Regions from separate parts of the Shewanella sp. KX20019 genome, predicted to be linked through region 1. Evidence: predicted binding sites of a transcription regulator. Region 1 holds the regulator's gene; each other region holds the start of a gene.
What was found. The regulator sigma-54, encoded in region 1, starts transcription at its own class of promoters, with help from an activator protein. The targets are predictions, from matches to a motif close to GTTGGCACGNNNNTNGNNT.
Positions count from the first base shown of each region.

Region 2: glnA (glutamate--ammonia ligase) is a predicted target of sigma-54. The motif match lies at 2,505-2,523, and genes of this name have one in related genera.
Region 3: fliD (flagellar filament capping protein FliD) is a predicted target of sigma-54. The motif match lies at 3,060-3,078, and genes of this name have one in related genera.
Region 4: JK628_RS18340 (nitric-oxide reductase large subunit) is a predicted target of sigma-54. The motif match lies at 2,624-2,642, and genes of this name have one in related genera.

Region 1 is NZ_CP068437.1:4,394,600-4,400,195, forward strand. Features, by position in the region: gene JK628_RS19040 (KpsF/GutQ family sugar-phosphate isomerase) at 1-3, shown strand, start outside; gene kdsC (3-deoxy-manno-octulosonate-8-phosphatase KdsC) at 5-556, shown strand; gene lptC (LPS export ABC transporter periplasmic protein LptC) at 553-1,110, shown strand; gene lptA (lipopolysaccharide transport periplasmic protein LptA) at 1,169-1,717, shown strand; gene lptB (LPS export ABC transporter ATP-binding protein) at 1,714-2,445, shown strand; gene JK628_RS19065 (RNA polymerase factor sigma-54) at 2,583-4,094, shown strand; gene hpf (ribosome hibernation promoting factor) at 4,125-4,412, shown strand; gene ptsN (PTS IIA-like nitrogen regulatory protein PtsN) at 4,415-4,858, shown strand; gene rapZ (RNase adapter RapZ) at 5,112-5,596, shown strand, end outside.
Region 2 is NZ_CP068437.1:4,805,549-4,811,144, reverse strand. Features, by position in the region: gene JK628_RS20840 (carbohydrate-binding family V/XII) at 1-801, opposite strand, end outside; gene glnA (glutamate--ammonia ligase) at 1,012-2,421, opposite strand; gene typA (translational GTPase TypA) at 3,140-4,969, shown strand.
Region 3 is NZ_CP068437.1:259,465-265,060, reverse strand. Features, by position in the region: gene JK628_RS01160 (hypothetical protein) at 1-505, shown strand, start outside; gene fliB (flagellin lysine-N-methylase) at 586-1,761, opposite strand; gene JK628_RS01150 (flagellin N-terminal helical domain-containing protein) at 2,006-2,812, shown strand; gene fliD (flagellar filament capping protein FliD) at 3,101-4,474, shown strand; gene fliS (flagellar export chaperone FliS) at 4,488-4,868, shown strand; gene JK628_RS01135 (hypothetical protein) at 4,837-5,163, shown strand; gene JK628_RS01130 (flagellar hook-length control protein FliK) at 5,156-5,596, shown strand, end outside.
Region 4 is NZ_CP068437.1:4,234,505-4,240,100, reverse strand. Features, by position in the region: gene norR (nitric oxide reductase transcriptional regulator NorR) at 1-108, opposite strand, end outside; gene JK628_RS18340 (nitric-oxide reductase large subunit) at 283-2,577, opposite strand; gene JK628_RS18335 (LpxL/LpxP family Kdo(2)-lipid IV(A) lauroyl/palmitoleoyl acyltransferase) at 2,906-3,832, opposite strand; gene hldE (bifunctional D-glycero-beta-D-manno-heptose-7-phosphate kinase/D-glycero-beta-D-manno-heptose 1-phosphate adenylyltransferase HldE) at 3,952-5,382, shown strand; gene JK628_RS18325 (hypothetical protein) at 5,392-5,596, shown strand, end outside.

The DNA.
Region 1 (5,596 bases):
TAGCATGTCTAAACAGGGATTATATGGCCCAATAAGCGATGATGTTTGGCAAGCAGCCAGCAAAATCAAACTACTTATTTGCGATGTCGACGGCGTGTTTTCCGATGGCCTAGTTTATATGAGCAACTCAGGCGAAGAGCTCAAAACATTCCACACCCGCGATGGTTACGGCGTGCGTTCAGTGCTTTCAAGCGGTATCAATGTGGCCATCATTACCGGCCGTAAATCGCAAATTGTCGAAGATAGAATGACCGCGCTCGGCGTCACCCATATCTACCAAGGCGTAGATAATAAGCTGGCCCCCTATAATGAGCTGTTAGCACTTTACAATGTCAGCCCAAGCGAGGTTGCCTATATCGGTGATGATATGGTTGATCTTCCCGTAATGAAAGAGGTAGGTTTATCGGTTTGTGTCGCCGATGGTCACCCCTATGTTAAGCAGCATGCTTTGATGACAACCCACATTAAAGGGGGTCACGGCGCCCTTCGAGAGCTCACAGATTTACTGTTGCTTAGCCAAGGTAAGTTTGAGTCTGCTCACGGGATGAGCATATGAATCGCGTCACGCTAGCGATTATTGCTTTATTTGGTACAGCCCTTATCCTTTATTGGCAAGTGCAGTCCAAGAAAAGCGATCCAACGTTAGACATTGATGTAAGCGAACGCCCTAACTATATCATCAACGACCTGCGCAGCACTGAATACAATGAAGCGGGCCTAGTTAATAGTAAGGTCACCGCCAAGCACATGGAACACTTTGAAGAAGCCAGTATGACCTACTTCACCGATCCTGTTTATTTGATCTACCCTGATGATGGTCAAGCCCAGTGGCGATTAAGAGCGACCAAGGGTAGTCATAATAATTTAACCGGCAAGGTCTCATTGGAAAACAATGTTATTATCGACTCTATTAGCCCAGAGGAGCCGATCCAAACATTGTCGACCTCCTATTTAGAACTTGATCTCAATACGATGATAATGACCTCTGATGAAATCATTCACGTTACTGGCAATGAATTTGTGATCCAGGGGACTGGCCTTTATGCTGATCTGAATGCCCAAAGTGTAAAGTTACTCAGTGAAGTCGAAGGGATCTACGATGCTAAATAAGCACTTAAAAAACATACTCACTCATGCTAGCAACCCAATAGCGGAGTAGAAGGACGTTATGAAATACAACCAAACAATACTTGCAGGTCTATTGTGCCTACTCAGCGTTAGTAGCTATGCTGCAGTCGATGACTTAAAGCAGAAGGTCGAAATTGCCGCTGCTCGCCAAGAAGCTGATATCAAAAACAATCAAGTGATCTTTTTTGGTCCGGTAGAAGTCACTCAAGGTTCAATTAAAATGAACGCTGATGAATTACGGGTTTTCTCCAAAGAGGCGGGCTCAGGCAAAACGCTCGTGGCAACAGGTAACCCTGCAACTTATACTCAAATAATGGAAGATGGCCGCCCTGCGACAGCAAGTGCCAAAGAGATCCGCTATGAGTTGGCAACCAGAACACTAACCTTATTAGGTAACGCCACATTGGAGCAAGAGGGTAGCCAAGTCACCGGCAATCGCATTAAATACAATATTGGACTACAGCAATTAGTCGCAGAAAGTACCGGTCAAGGTGATGATCGCGTCATCACTATCATCCAACCAGAAGCTTATCAAGAAGAGACTCCTGAAACGCCAGTCGAGCCCATTGAAAAGCAGGAGCAGCAATGATCCAAAAAACGCTGACCGCCCGCAACTTAGCAAAAAGCTATAAGAGCCGAGCCGTTGTTCAAGATGTGAGCTTAACGGTAAAAACAGGACAAATTGTTGGGCTATTAGGTCCAAACGGTGCAGGAAAAACCACAACGTTTTATATGGTTGTTGGTTTGGTACAGAGTGACAAGGGGCAAATCTTTATCGATGATGATGATTTAACCTTAGATCCAATGCACCTTCGAGCACGTAAAGGCATTGGCTACTTGCCACAAGAAGCCAGCATTTTTAGAAAGCTCTCAGTGCGTGACAACATCATGGCGGTACTACAGACTCGCAGTGATATTGATAACGAGCAGCGTGAAGAGCAGCTGGAAAACCTTCTCGAAGAGTTTCATATCACCCATATCCGTGATAGCCAAGGTATGGCGTTATCAGGGGGTGAACGACGCAGAGTTGAAATAGCACGGGCATTGGCAGCAAATCCAAAATTTATTCTACTTGATGAACCTTTTGCCGGGGTTGATCCAATATCGGTTATCGATATTAAAAAGATTATTGAGCAGTTAAAAAGCCGCGGGCTAGGCGTGTTGATAACCGATCACAATGTCCGTGAAACATTGGACGTTTGTGAGCATGCTTATATCGTAAGTCACGGAAATCTAATTGCAGAAGGCACGCCTGCCGAAATCTTAGACAATCAGCAAGTTCGAGCTGTGTACTTAGGTGAACAATTCAGGCTATAGTTAATCCACAGTATGAGCATTGAATTGTGTAGCACTAATAAAGTATGTTAATACAATCAAAGTGTTGAGCCTTTAAACTCTCTTCTTCAAGTCAACGAGCTTCAACGTTTAATTACAGTGTAGGGAATAGCGGTAAGATGAAAGCGTCACTCCAGCTCAAAATGGGTCAGCAGCTCACCATGACTCCACAGTTACAGCAGGCTATTCGCCTGCTACAACTGTCCTCTTTGGAGCTGCAACAAGAGATCCAGCAAGCATTAGAATCTAATCCACTGCTTGAATTAGATGAAGAGCAATCCGACGGCGAACCTGTCAGTAACGAAGATAGAACCACGACCGATTCTGACAGCTATTCAGAGTCTGATGGCGACAACGACTACAGTGCTAGCGCTGATGTTGACCCACAACAAGATAGTGCCGCGGTAGATACCTCAGATGCATTAACGCAAGATTCGATGCCAGATGAACTGCCAATGGATACCACTTGGGATGAAGTCTATACCGTTTCTTCCAACTCCAGCTCAGGTGGCATGCGTGATGATGACATGCCCTTTCAAGGTGAAACCACTGAAGGTTTGTACGAACACCTTGAATGGCAGAAAAATTTAACGCCCTTCTCTGACAATGACCTGGCGATTGCCACCGCGATTATTGATGCCGTCGACGAACGTGGTTATTTGACTCAGAATTGTGACGACATTCTTGAAGCGATGGGCGATCCAGAGATCGAGCTAGATGAAGTGGAAGCCGTGCTCAAACGCGTGCAACATTTTGACCCTATCGGTGTTGCAGCAAGAGATCTAAGTGAATGTCTACTAATCCAATTGGCTCAATATGCCGAAACAACCCCGCACATAGATAATGCTCGCCTGCTCATTAAAGATTACTTAGATTTGATTGCCGGACGCGACTTTAGGCAATTGATGCGTAAGACCAAGCTCAAAGAGGATGATCTGCGCGACGCTATCAGCCTTATTCAAACCTTGAACCCAAGGCCGGGTCTGGCGGTGACGCGTAGTAAAGATGAATATGTCATCCCCGACGTTTCAGTGGCGAAAAAGAAAGGCCGCTGGGTGGTGGAATTAAACCCCGACTACATGCCAAAAATCAACGTCAATCAGCATTATGCTTCGATGGCTCGCAGTACCAAAAGCCAAGCCGATGGCCAATTTATTCGTGGTCATCTACAAGAAGCTAAATGGTTTATTAAAAGCATTGAAAGTCGCAATGAAACTCTGCTTAAAGTCTCTAACTGTATTGTAAAGTTCCAGCAGGGCTTTTTTGAATATGGTGAAGAAGCCATGAAGCCTATGGTACTCAACGACATTGCCGAAGCCGTAGAGATGCATGAGTCGACAATTTCAAGGGTGACCACGCAAAAGTATATGCATACCCCTAGAGGTATTTTCGAATTAAAGTATTTCTTCTCAAGTCATGTTGGCACAGATGACGGTGGAGAGTGCTCATCAACAGCAATTAGAGCGTTTATTAAGAAGTTAGTCGCAGCTGAAAACCAAAAGAAACCATTAAGCGACAGCAAAATGGCGCAGCTTTTGGCAGAACAAGGGATTAAAGTTGCTCGACGTACTATCGCGAAATACCGCGAAGCAATGCTAATTCCGCCCTCAAACCAACGCAAGAGTTTATAACTCAAATTAGGCACTTGGAGGAATCTTTCTATGCAAATTAACCTTACTGGGCATCATGTTGAAATCACTGCGTCACTACGTAGTTATGTTGAAGAGAAATTTACAAAGCTTGAACGTCATTTCGATCAGATCAATAATGTGCACGTCATATTGAACGTTGAAAAAATGCAACAGATTGCCGAAGCTCGAATTCACCTAAAAAAAGGTGAAGTATTTGCCACTTCGGAACATGCGGACATGTACGCCGCAATAGACTCCCTGATCGATAAATTAGATCGTCAGGTTATTAAACACAAAGAGAAGCTGACCAAACACTAACGATGGAATTACGCACCATCCTGCAGCCGGAATGCACTACCTGTGCCACACCGGGCAGTAAGAAAAAGGTACTGGAGTTAATCAGCGATATTGCCGCTGTCCAGTACCCAACCCTTTCTTCACAAGAGATTTTCGAAAGCCTGTTGGCTCGCGAAAAAATGGGTAGCACAGGTATAGGCAACGGTATTGCAATCCCTCACGGGAGATTGGCTAATATTGACCATCCACTGGGCATATTAATAAAATGTGAAACACCGATCTCTTTTGACTCGATAGATAAACAGCCGGTCGATATACTGTTTGCCCTATTGGTGCCTGCGGAGCAATGTAAACAACACTTAGCAACACTGTCTTCGATGGCAGAAAAACTCAACGACAAAGCGATCGTTAAGCAGCTAAGAAAAAGCAATAGTGAATCAGAGCTATATGACTTAATCACACAATAGCTAATATTTAGGTCCTTAAATAATCGATATATAATAGGGTTATTTAAAGACCTAAGTATTTATACCCAAGCCACTTATCGACATGCTGAAAAGAGCATCTTCAAGTAGGATGGGTATATTACAACAATATGAAATGTTCTTTCCAACTAGCCTAAGCTCTTGCTTTAAGCCGGAAAAAAGTTAATCTATACCATTGTACATCTCGTATACATCTATAACACATATATTCTAACTTTTATCAGGTATTCAAAAGATGAAACTCGTTCTAGTCTCTGGTCGTTCAGGCTCAGGAAAATCAGTACTGCTAAGGATGCTAGAAGATCTCGGCTATTATTGCGTCGATAACCTCCCCTTGCCAATGATGGGAACTCTGCTTGAGCAACTTTCGGGGAACTCAGAATTAGTCGCCATTAGTGTTGATATCCGCAACATGCCAGAGAAAGAGAATGAACTGACAAAACATTTAACCCACTTGCCTGAAGGGGTGGAGTTACTCAGTTTCTTTTTAAACTCTAGTGATGAAGTGCTACTCAAGCGCTATAACGAGACCCGTCGCCTGCACCCTTTGTCTCATGCCAATATTTCATTGAAAGAAGCGATTCAGCTTGAAGGCCGCCAGCTTGAACCTCTGGCGAAAATAGTTGACCACTATATTGATACCTCAAATCTAAATATTTATGATCTCAACGACCAAGTTCGTGAAATTTTATTGGGCAATATAAATAAAGAACTGATGAT
Region 2 (5,596 bases), 410 kb from region 1:
TTTGCCATCCGTTGCAACTAGTTCAGTGGCTGTTTTCACAGCAATTACGGCAGGTGCAGCGCTACTTTTGACCAGCATAGCGTCATCAGACTTTGGGATCATGTTAACCAAATCTTCTGGCGGATACTCGGTCACTTGCCAAGGACCCATAGGGTTGTCGGCGGTATACCAGAATGTGCCACTACTGAGGTATAACTTCTTAGTCAGCTTATTACGTGCAACAGCAAAGGGCGTATTGAGCGCTCGCTCATATGGGCTGTTTTCTATCTCTCTAAATTGCGGCGAGCCGTCGAAAGACAGCAGTACGCTGAGTTGCTGTCGGAAAATAATGTTGGGTGCATCGTTCTTAATGTTTTCTAAGCTTTGCTTTTCCTGTTTTGCATTGGCAAGGCTGGCCGATAGGCGCTCCATCGAGATATTAAAACTACTGCTGCCGAGGGCTTTTTCTACCACTTCAGTAAAGCGTTGTTCATCTGTTGCTGTCGACTCGGGCCAGCGAACCTGAGTGACTTTAACGTCTCTAACCGTAGCGTTGTCAGCATTGGTGTCGATGCGTGCACTAAACCAAAAAGCGCCAAAAATAGGCTCATCTCTATCGATGAGCTCGAGAGACATGGCCGCACGCCCTTGCAGAATATTACCGCTGAGTGATTCAGGCTGCGGTTGATATACAACAATAGTGCCCTCTTTTTCAGCTACCTCTTGTGGCCACTCAATGGCGTTAACATTGACCTGGCCAAGTGAGATCACCATTATTACGGCGAATATTGAGCGGCAATAGGAGTAGATTTTGGCAAGCATAGCATGTCCTTCTATTTCGATAGGTTGGCTAATATTATGGCTTGTTGTCAGTGTGGCACTTTAATAGATAACTATAGCCGTTCATTATAATAATCACAGCAGCTGATAAAAAATATTATTGATTTATAAGCACAAAAAAGCCCTAAACGTTTCCGCTTAGGGCTTTCTAAATGGCGATTAAAATCGCACCATTAACTCAATTGTTTATGTTTACAAGCTGTAGTAAAGCTCGAACTCAACTGGGTGAGTCGTTTGGTTAACACGCTCAACATCAGCAGATTTAAGTGCGATATATGAGTCGATAAAGTCATTACTAAATACATCACCGCGGGTGAGGAAGTCACGGTCAGCATCTAGACACTCAAGTGCATTCTCAAGTGAAGTTGCAACCGTTGGAATTTCAGCCGCTTCTTCTGGTGGAAGATCATATAGATCTTTATCCATTGCTTCACCTGGGTGAATTTTGTTTTGAATACCGTCAAGGCCAGCCATCAACATTGCAGAGAATGCTAAGTATGGGTTAGCCATTGGATCACCGAAACGCAGCTCAATACGACGGCCTTTAGCACTTGGTACTACAGGGATACGAATCGACGCTGAACGGTTTGCTGCAGAGTAAGCAAGCATTACTGGCGCTTCAAAGTGTGGGATAAGACGCTTATAAGAGTTAGTCGCAGGATTCGCAAAGGCATTAATTGCGCGAGCATGCTTAATGATGCCACCAATGTAGAAAAGTGCCATTTCGCTCAATCCGCCGTACTTGTCACCAGCAAATAAGTTTACGCCATCTTTTGCAAGAGATTGATGTACGTGCATACCACTACCGTTGTCACCAACGATTGGTTTTGGCATGAATGTCGCTGTTTTTCCGTATGCATGAGCAACGTTATGAACAACATACTTTAGTACCTGAACTTCATCAGCTTTAAGCGTTAGCGTGTTAAAACGGGTTGCGATCTCGTTCTGACCAGCTGTAGCTACTTCATGGTGATGCGCTTCAACAACTTGGCCCATATCTTCAAGTACAAGACACATAGCTGAACGAAGATCTTGTGATGAATCAACAGGTGCAACAGGGAAGTAACCGCCTTTAACACCAGGACGGTGACCCTTGTTACCGCCATCGTAGCTAGTACCAGAGTTCCAAGCCGCTTCTGCATCGTCAACCTTGTAGAAACAACCCTGCATGCCAGAACTGAACTTAACATCATCAAATAGGAAGAACTCTGGCTCAGGGCCAATCAATACGGTATCGGCAATACCCGTTGAGCGTAAATAGTCTTCGGCTTTCTTAGCAATTGAGCGTGGGTCACGGTTGTAACCTGTCATAGTGCCTGGGTTTAGAATGTCACAACGAATGTTGGCTGTAGTTTCTGCTGTGAACGGGTCAAGTACGAAGCTTGCAGCATCTGGCATCAACACCATGTCTGATTCGTTAATGCCTTTCCAGCCAGAAATTGAAGAACCGTCGAACATTTTGCCGTCTTCGAAAAAGTCTTCATCAACTTGGTGGCTTGGGATTGAAACGTGCTGTTCTTTACCGATAGTGTCGGTAAAACGCAAATCAACAAACTTAACTTCTAATTCTTTTAGTTGTTGTAAAACTGATTCAGCTGACATTCTAAAGTCTCCGAGTAGGGTAAAGGGTGATCCCTTTGTTCTTATCTTAATGTTTAGCGCAATGTGCGATTCTGCTTTTTGTAAAGCTAGAGTCGTGCCAATCATGTAACGTCATGATCTTTATATAGTATCAATTAAAACGAAAACACCATACTCATTTTGATGCACCACATCGGTGCGTTTGATGGATCAAAGTGGTGCACGCGCCATTATTGTGCAGTTGCTTTGTCTTAATATGCGCTAGCCGTTGTTTATTGATAAAATTGAGACAACAGAATAGCTAAGGCCTAGGTATTTATATAGGGAATAAGTCAAAGAAAAATCAACCAAATGTAGATAAGTGTTATTCAGATAAAAGACAGTATATTTTGCTTGTACGGTTAAGCGTTTAAAATAGGCTAAACCACAAACACCTCTAGAGAAGGTATAAAACAGGATGTTTAACAAGAATTGCAACTTAAAATGACGCTAAACGACTCAGAAAGACACTTAAAAAGATCAGCAATATAAATAATGTCATCAAAGGGAATTATAAAAAGTGTATATAAAGCGGGCGTTATGGCGAGAAAAAGCAACGCGCCAACGTTATTTTTAACGATTGGTTAAAAATAATCCTGTGAGATAGTCGCGACCTAGAGTAGAATGTCACGCTTTTTATAGCAACAACTATACTCGTTTGGTTTAGCTGTTGTCAGTACCCCCCTATATATTTATACCGATGGTAAGAGGTTTAGCCGTGTTAGAGAATTTACGTAACATCGCCATTATTGCACACGTTGACCATGGTAAGACTACCTTGGTTGATAAGCTGCTGGCGCAGTCTGGAACCCTTGAGACTCGAGGAGAAGCCGCTGAGCGGGTGATGGATTCAAATGATCTTGAAAAAGAACGTGGTATCACGATTCTGGCCAAGAACACTGCCATCAAGTGGAACGATTACCGTATCAACATCGTTGATACTCCTGGTCACGCCGATTTCGGTGGTGAGGTAGAGCGTGTTCTATCTATGGTTGACTCAGTATTACTACTAGTTGATGCCGTTGATGGCCCAATGCCACAGACTCGCTTCGTGACTAAGAAAGCATTTGCTCAAGGTCTTAAGCCAATCGTTGTTATCAACAAGATTGACCGTCCAGGCGCACGTCCAGATTGGGTTATCGACCAAGTATTTGACTTGTTCGACAACTTAGGCGCAACCGATGAGCAGCTAGATTTCCCAATCGTTTATGCTTCTGCACTAAACGGTTTTGCTTCGCTTGACCCAGAAACATCAGAGGGTGACATGACTCCTCTGTTTGAAACTATCGTTGAAAAAGTTTCATTCCCTGACGCTGACGCTGAAGGCGATTTCCAGATGCAAATCTCGCAAATCGATTACAACTCATACGTGGGTGTTATCGGTATTGGTCGCATCAAGCGTGGTAGTGTTAAAACTAACCAGCAGGTAACTATCGTTGGTGCTGATGGCAAGAAGCGTAATGGTAAGATGGGCCAAGTATTAGGTTACATGGGTCTTGACCGTAATGAAGTTGAAATTGCTAACGCTGGTGACATCGTTGCGATTACCGGTCTTGGTCAGCTGCAAATTTCAGACACTGTTTGTGCGCCTACTACTGTAGAAGCATTACCAGCTTTGTCTGTTGATGAACCAACACTTACAATGACTTTCCAAGTCAACACTTCTCCATTCGCTGGTAAAGAAGGTAAGTACGTAACTTCACGTAACATCCTTGAGCGTCTGCAGCAGGAACTTGTTCATAACGTAGCACTACGTGTTGAAGAAACTGACAGCCCAGATCGTTTCCGCGTATCAGGTCGTGGTGAACTTCACCTTTCAATCTTGATTGAAAACATGCGTCGTGAAGGATACGAGTTAGCAGTTTCTCGTCCAGAAGTTATCGTTAAAGAGATCGACGGCGAGATGTGTGAGCCGTTCGAAAACTTGACTGTTGATGTTGAAGAAGAGCATCAAGGTAGCGTTATCGAGAAACTTGGTATCCGTAAGGGTGACATGAAGGATATGCAGTTAGACGGTAAGGGTCGTGTACGTATCGATTTCGTTATCCCTAGCCGTGGTCTAATCGGTTTCCAAACTGACTTCATGACAGCGACTTCAGGTTCTGGTCTTATTTACCATTCATTCGACCATTACGGTCCAGTGAAAGGCGGCGATATTGGTCAACGTGCTCGTGGCGTATTGATCTCTAACGCAACTGGTAAAGCACTGACATTCGCATTGTTTAACCTTCAGGCTCGTGGTCGTCTATTTATTACCCATGCTGCAGAAGTTTATGAAGGTCAAGTAGTTGGTCTACATGCTCGCGCTAACGATCTTACAGTTAACTGTTTGAAAGGTAAGCAGCTTACCAACATGCGTGCATCGGGTACTGATGAAGCACAAGTACTAACTCCACATATCGACATGACACTTGAGCAAGCGCTTGAGTTCATCGATGATGATGAGCTAGTAGAAGTAACGCCGCTGAACATTCGTGTTCGTAAGCGTTTCTTGAGCGAAAACGAGCGTAAGCGTCATAACCGCAAGTAATCGTTTCGTTTAGCTTCAACCCTGAATAGGGTTAAGTATTAACAAGCCCTGAACATGAAAATGTTCAGGGCTTTTTAATGTCCAGCCAACTATTGATGAATAAGAGTGTTCCATTCATTTATTGGCATTGCCACTTAATGAGCAGATACGCTTTGTTATTGCTATAAAGTCTTCAGAAAAAAAAAGGCAATCCATGTGGATTGCCGAAATCTATGTTCAATTTACAGTGCGCTAGCGTTGAAACTGAATTTTGGCGGCAAACCTAATTAGGAGTGCGCAGTAGGGATGATGAACAAAACAAATATTTAGCAGGGCATTTTAAAGTGGTTAGCTAGTAAAAATGGCTTATAAACATTGGCCTCATATAATCAGAGTGCGAAAGTTTTAGATGGTTCCAACTTTCTCCATTAACAAAAGTTTAGTTTTAAAAATGGGCTATTCATTGTCAATGAGCCTAGCTGAAAGCAGAGAAGGTCCTAGGTATTAGGACGTTCGCCAGCTCACTGCTAGGACGGACTACGTCCTGCTAGGAAATCAACTGAAAACATCCTTTGGCTTTTGATGTTGATTTTATGCTTTGTTAGAACCTAGAACCTATCTGAAAGCAGAGAAGGTCCTAGGTACTAG
Region 3 (5,596 bases), 1.2 Mb from region 1:
GCAACCAAAGGAGCTGCTACAACGTCTCGACAGTGCCCTCAAGCCCGTTGATATTCAAGTGGGTAAATCTAAAGATGGCCGAGTTATCTTCAAAAGCAACAAGTCACAGTGGCAACAAGTTCAAGCTGGAATATTGATGACCGGGCAAGGTCAACGTTTGCCAGCAGGTGATGCACGTACCATTAAGGTAAACGAGGAGTTAAGCTGGCAAGATCCACGTGAGTGGCGCTTTAACAACCCCGAAGCGCTTAAACAAACGTTAGCTAAAATCACGAAAACTCGCCAAAGAATCGACAGCCAGCTACAAGAGCTCAATAATAGTCAGCGACATGTTCAGCAGCAGCTGCATCAGGTCAACCGCCAAAAAGAGACCACGCTGGAGCTCGACTCGACCTTGGATCAAATCAAGAATTTGATGCAACCTTCGCCCTTCAGCCTGCAGGTGACCTCACTTATGGCACAAGCTAACCTCAGCCGAACTCAAGTCTCAGCACTACTGATTTAACCCTTAATACAGGCCGTTAAAATAGGACCGCAGATATGGGGCTGGATCAGCCCCACTACACCAACCGCTGCATATCGAGCTCAAGACAATAGAGTGAGAATAGACGCTAAGTCTTCAAACTGGCCTTTATCTAAAAGCTGCAAAACGTAGTCACTATAATTGGCTTTATGCTGCCGATTGGTGTGGTACACCTGAAAACACAAAATAATATCGTGCTCAGATAGCCCCTGTTGATGAGCTGCCATTACCGCTAAATAGCAACGCAACATAAAGAAGTCCAACAACATGACACGAAAGGCCTGCGATGGTGTGAGCTTGTCGACTTGCGGAAAGTTCATATGGTAACAGTAGTAAAATAGATAACGGCTAAACAGCGCTTGATGCTCAGCGAGTGCGGGTAATGCCTCATCTTGCCAAGCCTGGTTGATTCGACCCATACTGATTTTGTTGTCGCCTTCAGCCATCGCACAAATAGCTTGGTTAATCTGCTCGAACCGACTGCGCCCTCGTCCAGTCTTATTAGTGTTTAACCATAGTTGGATCGAGGTAAAGGCTTGCATTTTTTGGGTTTCAGTATCTTTATTAAACCCCTCAAAGTGCTCCTTAAGCTGACCATTGTCACTCAGCTTAACCAACTGTTGGAACATGTCATCAATCGCGCTGCTATCAAGTTCACCATTGGCTACCCGTTCGGTGGTCTTCATTAAAATGCCTACTGCTGTAAGCCCATGCTCTATTGGCTGATCCGGTTTCAGCAACAGCTGAATAGTATAATCGTGGGCTTTTTTAGCCCATATTGGCGTCGATTTAAATGCCTTATTATGGTTAACACTCATGCGTTCAAACTGAAATGCATCTGGCTTAAGCAGAATAGTTCTCGCCGCTTCCGGGCAAGATAACGACAGGCTTTCATAGCGGTCGCCATCTTTCATGTGCGACATTCTAGGGTAGGTCTTACAGGTGTTACTCAATAACTCCTCACCCGCTTTAGCGTGAATTTGGCAAAGCTGCTTGCTGTCTAAAAATCCACAGGCACCTTTTGCATCAAGTACCACTTGAGCCCATTGTTGCTGACTCTTTTTAACTTTCTTCAAATTGGTTTGAGCCAAAGACTTAAGATCTTTATGGGCTAAAGTCTTTTTGTAACTCTGCTTATCAATATGGATATTCCAGCCATAACAACAGCTATCCTCACACTCACCGCCAATGCAGCTAAATTGCGTTACAAAGCTAGGTCTAATTAGCGCTTTTTCCATTTTAGTTCTCTTAACCGGCGTCTAGTATGACTATATAAAGCGACTAAAATGGCAAATAACTAAAGCCAGAACGGTACAAAATGATGTTTATTCCAAATAAAATAAAAATAATTAATACCACAATTACAACAACTTAAATCAATAGTATAAATTAAATTCATAGTGGATTTTCAGTTTTGATTTTGGCAGTCGTTTTATCACTAGTAAGACCCTGTGCTTAAATGACTTATTAAAGGAAAACGTTATGCTATCAGTACATACTAATTATTCTTCACTTGTTGCCCAAAACTCTGTGACAAAAAACAATGACCTACTTAGCAATGCTATGGAGCGTCTTTCTACTGGTCTACGTATCAACAGCGCTTCTGACGATGCTGCTGGTCTACAAATCGCGACTCGCTTAAATGCCAACGTAGTAGGCATGGAAACAGCTAACCGTAACGTAAACGATGCAACTTCTATGCTGCAAACTGCTGATGGCGCATTAGATGAGCTAACAACTATTGCAAACCGTCAAAAAGAACTTGCAACTCAAGCAGCTAACGGCGTGAACTCAGCTGAAGATTTAACAGCACTTAACGATGAGTTTGCAGAGCTAACCAAAGAGATCACTCGTATTGTTGATAACACTGAATACTCAGGTAACAAGTTATTCGACTCATTAACCGCAGGTGTTGAATTCCAGATCGGTGCAGGCGCTACTGAACAGCTAACTGTAACAGTAGATAAAACTAAGCTTGCTGGTGTGGCTGATGATATTTCAGCTGCAGGTGCAGCAAAAGGCGCTATCACTAAGATTGATGATTTCATTGATGCAGTAGGTAAAGAGCGTTCAACACTGGGTGCTAACATCAATCGTTTGGGTCACACAAGTTCAAACCTTGCTAACGTAACTGAGAACACTAAAGTTGCCGCTGGCCGTATCATGGATGCTGACTTTGCGGTTGAATCTGCAAACATGACCAAGAATCAGCTGTTGGTTCAAGCGGGTACTAATATTCTGTCTTCTTCAAACCAAAACACTGGTTTGGTTATGGGTCTATTGGGTTAATTTTCCTCCCTTACCCTCCCAACTTTCAAAAAAGAGCCTTTAGGCTCTTTTTTTTGAAAAATCATCACCGACTCACTTCAGCATCACCTTCCCAATGTCGCCTTAATAGAGACATAGCTACAAATCAAATTGTGAGCCAAGTGACTTGCGGAAGCCGTACTTCCTTTTCCTTGCTGCAAACGGAAAAAAACTAACGAATACAAGTACAGATAAGCACACACAACCTAATAGATACAAACACTTAATGTTTGGTACAGAGATTGCAAAGTATCATTATAGGAGGATCAAATGATTTCAGGTATGAGCGGTGCATCTTTTGCTGAACAACTAATTTCAGCAGAAAGAATGAGCAAAGATCAGTTATTTAAGACCAATTTAACCAAGCATCAAACCCAAATTGATGCCTATGAGTTGTTGGAGCGTAGCCTCAATAAAATGACCAGTAATCTAGAAAAGATTAATGGTGATGCCTTTGAAAGTAAAACCTCATCAATCAGCGATGAGAATGCCGCGATTACCGTCGATAGCGATGCCCCCACGGGCACCTATGATCTCACCGTCAAGCAACTCGCTCAAGCCCATCAGCTGACGAAAAGCTTTGCCAGTGAAACCGACTTACTCCCCGCGAGTGGTTTATTGAGTATCCAAGTCGGCCCCGATATCGCTGACACCATAGAGATAGATATGGCCGTGCTGAATGCCGACGGCACTCGCACCGTGAATGATCTTCGTGACGCCATTAATTCACACCCTGATAACCCTGGGGTCCAAGCCTCACTCGTAAGAACGGGTGGCAGTGTCGAGTTAATGATGACCTCCTCTGAATCAGGTAAAGACAGCACACTCAAAGTTGAGATGGACAGTGTTGATTGGGGCATGAGCGAACGTAAAGCGGCGCAAGATGCAGAGATAGTGCTCAATGGTATCGATATCACTAGTAGCAGTAACTACATAAGTAACGTTATTGATGGGGTATCAATAGAGCTGAACAAAACACATTCAGCGGGCGAAAGCAGCACCATAAAAATCGAATCAGACACCAGTAGCAGTGAAGATGCGGTTAAGGACTTTGTCGATTCCTTCAATGACCTTATGAACCAAATTAATCAGCTTACCCGCTCTATGGGGAGTAGCGTCGTCGATGAAGCCAAAGAAAATGATAAGGACACTGACGACAAAGATAAAGATGATGAAGATGATAAGCCCTCATCTGTCACAGAAGATCAGCTCGGTGCTCTCAAAGGTGACTCTACATTAAGAATGCTGCAAGCCAGTATGCGCAATAGCGTGTTTGAAGCAGCACCAAATGGCATGCGCTTGTCTGATATTGGTATTGAAATGAACCGTAGTGGTGAGCTTGATATCGATGAAGACAAGCTAACCCAAGCACTTAAAGATGATCCCGCAGCCCTAAAAGAGATGTTCACTGCCGATAACAGTTTTATCGACAGAATTGACACCATTATCGAACCATTCACTCAGTCCAATGGTTATCTCGATCTTAAGCAAAACAACCTAGATCAACAAATTGAACGCGTTGAAGACAGCATGTCTCGCCATGACTATCAGATGAAGCAGAGATACCAAATTTATCTGTCTCAGTTCACCGCAATGGAAAACACCATTAACCAACTTAACTCAGCCAGCATGCTGTTTAATTAAGGAATGCTAACCAATGTTGAATGAGCACGATCCCTTTAATGCTTACAAACAGACCTCATTAGATGCCCGAGCTGCTGCCGCCAATCCACATGAAATGGTACGGATGCTGCTCGACGGTCTTTTAGAGGAGATCCAACGTGCTAGCGGTTTTATGCAGCGTAAGAGCTATGAAGACAAAGGTCAGAGCATCAACAAGTGTCTCAATATCGTCCACGGTCTCGACTCTATGCTAGATATTGAAAACGGTGGCCAAGTGGCCGCCGGACTCAACCACCTTTACGACTACTGTAGCCGACAATTGGTCACCGCCAGCGTTGAAAATAGCGTTACAGCCCTTGAACCCATAACAAAGGTGATAACCGATGTCAGAACAGGTTGGGCCAATCTCAATTGAGCAGTGGCAGCAGTTTGAAAAAGCCTTGCTGTTTCACGCGCGCGTTGAAGACTGGGAGAAGCTGGTGATGGTGAATGAAAAGATGTGCAATGCCCTTAGAAAAGCGGGCAAGCCACACTCTCGTTCACAGGTGCTTGCGCGGCAATCATTAGCGCAAACCCATGGGGAAATAGTGCAGACGCTACGCCAAGCACAAAGCAAGGTCAAGCAAGAGATGGCCCAATTTGAGCAGCAGCAAGATGGCCTCGCTGCTTACCAATTTACCTGTGCCAGCGCTGGAGTCACCAATGACTAGTCCCATTTTAGCAAGTGCATTAAGCACAACATCGGCCTCCAATTCAGTCCCTATAAGTAATATTAGAGAGCCTATCGACCAAACCTATATTGATGATCTTGAGCAACAGTCGACAAGCGACACTCCACTTTTCTCATTAGCCTTACCACAGCCAATACAAGCACAAAACCCAACAGTGATTGGTGATGCTTCAGCGGCCGCGGTCAAGTCGATTGCGACCTCTGGTGCCCCCTTAACGACAGACACTGTTTATCGCACCAACTTCATCGGCGCTACAGCAATCGATTCTGCCAACTATAACGCCCAACATGGACAGGGCAATCCAGTTAAAGCAGTGGACTTTGGCAGTACTTACACTGCAACAGTCAATCCGCTAGCGCATCAACTAAGTAGCCAAGCATCAAAAATAGATAGCAAACCATCAACCACAACC
Region 4 (5,596 bases), 160 kb from region 1:
CAAAGTTTGCCTTATGGTATCGAGTAAGCGTGAGAATCGGTCATGGTCAGAAAGCCCCGCAGTAATATCTAAGGCGATGCGGGTAAGATCGGTTTGGCTTAAAGACATAGCTGATTTCCCTAAGGTATTGGTATTGTGAAACACTCACTCACCGAGAGGCGGTTGTGGTGTCTGTCTTTTTGACATTAGTGTTGGTTTGTAACTGTGTCAAATATACTATGTTTTATAGCTAAAAAAAGGGTGCTAAAAATAGCACCCTTGGGTAAATATTAAATAGCGTTGTTAAGCGCTAGCCGACGCTTGATCATCATCGAGCTCGCAAGTCTCTTTCTTCTTACCAATGGCTTTCTTGATAATATCGAAGAGGAAGGCACCCATAAATAGGCCGCCAATGCCAAACAGAACATCACCTGGTACACGCATCCATACTAGCGTTTCAACCAGTGGACTATGGATCACCTCTGGTGAGCGAGCAAACCAGTAGCCGTTGTCGATAACAGCAAAGAACTGCACGATACCAACGGGAAGCAGAGACATAAACACCATCGCTGCTAAACCTATGTTCATGGTCCAGAATGCGCCTTTTAGTAGCTTCTCATTCCACTGCATTTGTCCTGTTAGTCCACGGAAGCAGAACAACATGAGTCCCATTCCTAGCATGCCATACACACCCATAAAGGCTGCGTGAGCATGAGTCGCAGTCGTGTTTAGGCCTTGAATAAAGTACAGAGCGATAGGCGGGTTAATTAGGAAACCTAACATCCCTGCGCCGACTAGGTTCCAAAATGCGGTTGCCACAAAAAACATAATGGCCCACTTGTAACGGATCATCCACGGGCTTGCAGAGCGTAAGCGGTAACTTTCTACAGCTTCAAAACCAATCAGTGCTAGTGGCACTACTTCTAGCGCTGAGAAGATTGCGCCCCATGCAATAACAGAGGTTGGCGCGCCGGTAAAGTACAAGTGATGTAAGGTACCTATTAAGCCACCGGTTAGGAAAATAACTGTGGCAAAAAGTACCGCTGCGTTTGCGCTGCGTGCACGGATAAGCCCGAGGCGTACCAGCATTAATGCAATGACAGAGGTAGCAAAAGTTTCGAAGAAGCCTTCTACCCACAAGTGAACAACCCACCAACGCCAGTATTCAGCAATCGCAAGGTTGGTGTGCTTACCCATAAAGAGGCCTGCGCCATAGAATAAGCCAATAGCCACACATGAGGCGTACAGTACCCAAATAACTGGGCGCATCTCGCCTTTAACTTTCAAAGCAGGGCGTATTGATGCTGTAACCAGAGCAAGCCAAATTAATAAGCCTCCCAACAGTAAGATCTGCCACACTCGGCCTAAATCAATATATTCATAGCCTTGATGGCCAAATAGGAAGTTCATGTCCAGATCAAAGTATTGCTGAACCCCCAGCCATTCACCGGCCATAGAGCCGAGTACAACGACAACCAATGCCACCCAAAGTATGTTTACGCCGATGCGCTGAAACTTAGGCTCATGCCCTGATAGTGCTGGGGCAATATATAAACCAGTCCCTAGCCAAGCTGTCGCAATCCAGAAGACGGCAAGTTGTGTATGCCAAGTTCGAGTAACAGAGTAGGGCAGGATTTCTGACAGTGGTATACCGTAAAAATTTTGCCCTTCAACCGCATAGTGTGCGGTGATGCCGCCGAGCAATATCTGTAATAGAAACAGACCTATCGCAGTAACGAAGTACTTCCCTACAGCGCGTTGTGATTTAGTGGGTTTAGTAAAAAAGAGTGGATCTTGATCGGCGGGCTTAGGCAAGCTTTCATGCTTACCACTGGCGTGATGCCAGATCAATGCACCGATACCAGCGATGAGTGTCACAATACTTAAGATTGACCATACAATATTATCAGAGGTTGGCGTGTTACCTATTTGTGGATCAAATGGCCAGTTATTGGTGTAAGTATAATCAGCATCAGGTCGCTCTGTTACCGCAGCCCAAGCACCCCAAAAAAGGAAAGCATTAAGCTTTTCACGGCGATCTAAGCTGGGAACGGTTCCCTCCTTCATCGCATATTGCTCTCTAAGTGATGATAACTTAGGGTCATCACCAAAGAGTGCCAAGTAATGTTGCTCTACCTGTTTAATGGCTTCGATACGCGTGGCTGAAAGGGTTGTGAAAGTCTCGCCATTGGCTTGATTTACAACTGTATTATGACGAATGTCTTCGCGCAAGCCCTGCTCAAGTCCCGCTTGTTGCTGCGAGTTTATTTGAGTAAATGGCAAGTTGAAACGCTGCTTTGCGCTGATATCTAGCCAAGCTTGTGCTTCTTTATGTAACCAATCAGCCGTCCAGTCTGGTGCAACGTATGAGCCATGCCCCCATATAGAACCCAGCTGATGCCCCCCCATAGAGCGCCAAACCAATTGTCCCTGTTCGATATCATCTTGACTAAATAGTGTTTGTCCTTGGCTATCAACAAAAGCCGTCGGGATAGGCGGTTTTTCTCGATAGATCTCACTACCAATACTCAGCAGTACAGTAAATGAAGCAATTAGCACCAGCAGTAGTGCGATTGCCGTTAGTCTTTGTTTGCTCATAAGTCCTCTTAGCGCAACGTTATTATTATTCAGGCGAGCCCTGTTAGAGCATATAACGTGCCAATGGTGTTAGTTGCTGTTTTCAAAGAGATTATTGTTTTTTACTGTGTAATTGATGGTGTCATAAAGACAGTTGTTGAGTGTCAAAAAAACAGTTGGCTGTCATTTTGACATCAAAGTGAAGTGCTAAATCAACTAGCATATAGAACGCGGTAAAAGTGACTGATTTTAAGCGAAATAGAGATGAACACATCTCATTAATAAAGCAGAGTAGAAGCCCTTTGCATGCGCCGCAAAGGGGTTTTGACACCAATTGACTTAAGAGCTGTTATTTATACAAAGATGGGTCTTCAGCTTTTGGACGGGTTTTAAAGCGTCTATGCAACCACATATATTGGCCTTTGTTGCGACAAATAATCTCTTCGATAATTTTATTGCCACGCTTTGCATCTTCAATCTCATTCTCGCCAGGAAAGTCATCTAGTGGCGCCTTTATCTCGATGTTATAGCCGGTGTCTGTACTGTTTCGCTCAACAAAAAACGGTAGCACCTTGGCTTTACCGAGTCTTGCAAGCGTGGTTGCGCCAGTAATGGTGGCTGCTTCTTTAACGGCGAAAAAAGGGATGAACGTGGCACTAGAACGGCCGAAATCTTGATCCGCTGTGTACCAAATAACGTTTGGCGCTCTTAGGCTACGCACCATTTGGCGTAAGTCTCGTTTCGGTACTAGTGCTTTATTAGAGCGTAAGCGACCTTTGACCTGTAGGTACTCCATTACCGGGTTATTGTGTGGTCGGTATACGCCAACGCCTGGTTGGAACTGACCGAAGATCCGCGCGCCCATCTCTAAAGGTAGGCAGTGGACGGCATATAGTATGACCCCTTGGCCGTTGTTAAGTGTTTGCTGCACATGCTCTTGACCTTTAATGGTCATATGCTGCTGAATTTTTTCATCTGACCACCACCAACCATTAATAGTATCGAAGATGGCTTTGCCTGTTTGTTCGAAGTTTTCACGCAATAATGTTTGTAGCTCAGCTTCGGTCATATCAGGAAAGCACAGCTGCAAATTACGCTTAGCAGTGTTAACTCGTTTGCCGACTAGCTTCATTGCGATTCTGCCAATCGCTGCGCCAATCTTCATTTGAAGACGCAGTGGTAATACTTGCGTTAAACGCATCATCGCAACGCCTAGCCACAAGAGCCAGTACTTAGGATGATATAGATGAGATGAAAACTGGGCTTTTTCTACCACGGAAAACTCGAATACATTGAAAAATTACTCATTATTCTAACGCAAACTCGCTCAAACTTACTCAAAATCATTAAAAATTAGGTACAATCATCAGTAAATTTGTGAAAGACACGGTCATTATGAAGATTTCTCTGCCAGCATTTGAAAACGCCAAGGTACTCGTCGTTGGTGATGTAATGTTAGATCGCTACTGGGCGGGCCCAACTGCGCGTATATCTCCGGAAGCCCCGGTTCCTGTTGTCAAAGTGGAACAGATTGAAGACAGGCCTGGCGGAGCGGCTAACGTGGCGATAAATATTGCGACCCTAGGCGGCGCTGCAAGTCTGGCTGGTATTGTTGGTACTGATGAGACCGCTGATGCATTGACTGTAGGCATTCAAGCACTAGGTGTTGAACCTAATTGGCATCGAGTCGCTGGTAAGCCAACGATTACTAAACTGCGCGTGATGTCGCGTAATCAACAGTTACTGCGGTTAGATTTTGAAGAGAGCTATTCGAAAGCAGAAAGTGATGCACTGCTCGCAAAAACCATCTCACAACTAGATAATGTTGACGTGGCGGTATTGTCTGATTATGCCAAAGGCGCACTTGTTTCTCCCGAAGCCTTTATTCAGTCGGCTAACGACAAAGGGGTCAAGGTATTAGTTGATCCTAAAGGCAGTGATTTTGCGCGTTACCGTGGTGCTTATCTATTAACGCCGAATATGAGTGAGTTTGAAACCGTGGTGGGTAAGGTTGGATCTGAAGCCGACCTAGTCGCTAAAGCGCAGTCTTTACTGACACAATTTGAACTGCACGCCATGTTAGTCACCCGTTCAGAAAAAGGCATGACGTTAATCACTAAAGATCAGCCTGAGTTGCATATACCGACGGTTGCCCGTGAGGTTTATGATGTCACCGGCGCCGGTGATACGGTTATTTCAGCGCTCGCGACAGCGATTGCAGCTGGCAGTGACTTAGCGCAAGCCTGCGCCATTGCCAATACGGCTGCTGGGATTGTGGTTGCCAAGCTAGGCACTTCAACCGTGACTCGCATTGAGTTAATCGAAGCCCTGTCTTTGAACCAAGGGGAATCAGGTTTTGGTTCTGTGAGTGAAGACCAGCTGGTGTATGCCTTAGAGCAAGCCAAGCTACGTGGCGAGCGTGTAGTGATGACCAATGGTTGTTTTGATATTTTACACGCAGGACACGTTAGCTACTTGCAACAGGCCAAAGCACTCGGTGACCGATTAATCGTTGCGGTTAATAGTGACGCCTCGGTAAAACGTCTTAAAGGTGAAGGACGTCCAGTCAACCCTGAAGACAGACGAATGGCTGTATTAGCCGGCCTTGCTTCGGTCGATTGGGTAGTGCCTTTCAGTGAAGATACCCCCCAACGCGTTATTGCTCGCTTGTTACCAGACTTATTGGTAAAAGGTGGTGATTACAAGGTTGAAGATATTGCCGGTGGCAAGGAGGTGATTGCTGCTGGTGGTCACGTTAAAGTACTCGGCTTTGAAGAGGGTATTTCAACCACCGCCATTATTGAAAACATCATGGCAAATCAATAATACGGCCCGATGATGATAACTGGATTCGTGGCGGGCTTGGCGTTTACCGCTGGCTATCTTTGGGACGATATAGGGGCTAAGCGAGCCCTTATCTGTGATCGCGAAACCATAGAACTTTGTCTTGCTCAGCTGCCTCCAATGGCACGAGAGCAGCTGCCCAACAGCCAGCTGCTTCAGCTCTCAATGGGGGCGCGTGCCGCCATGGTACTTCCTA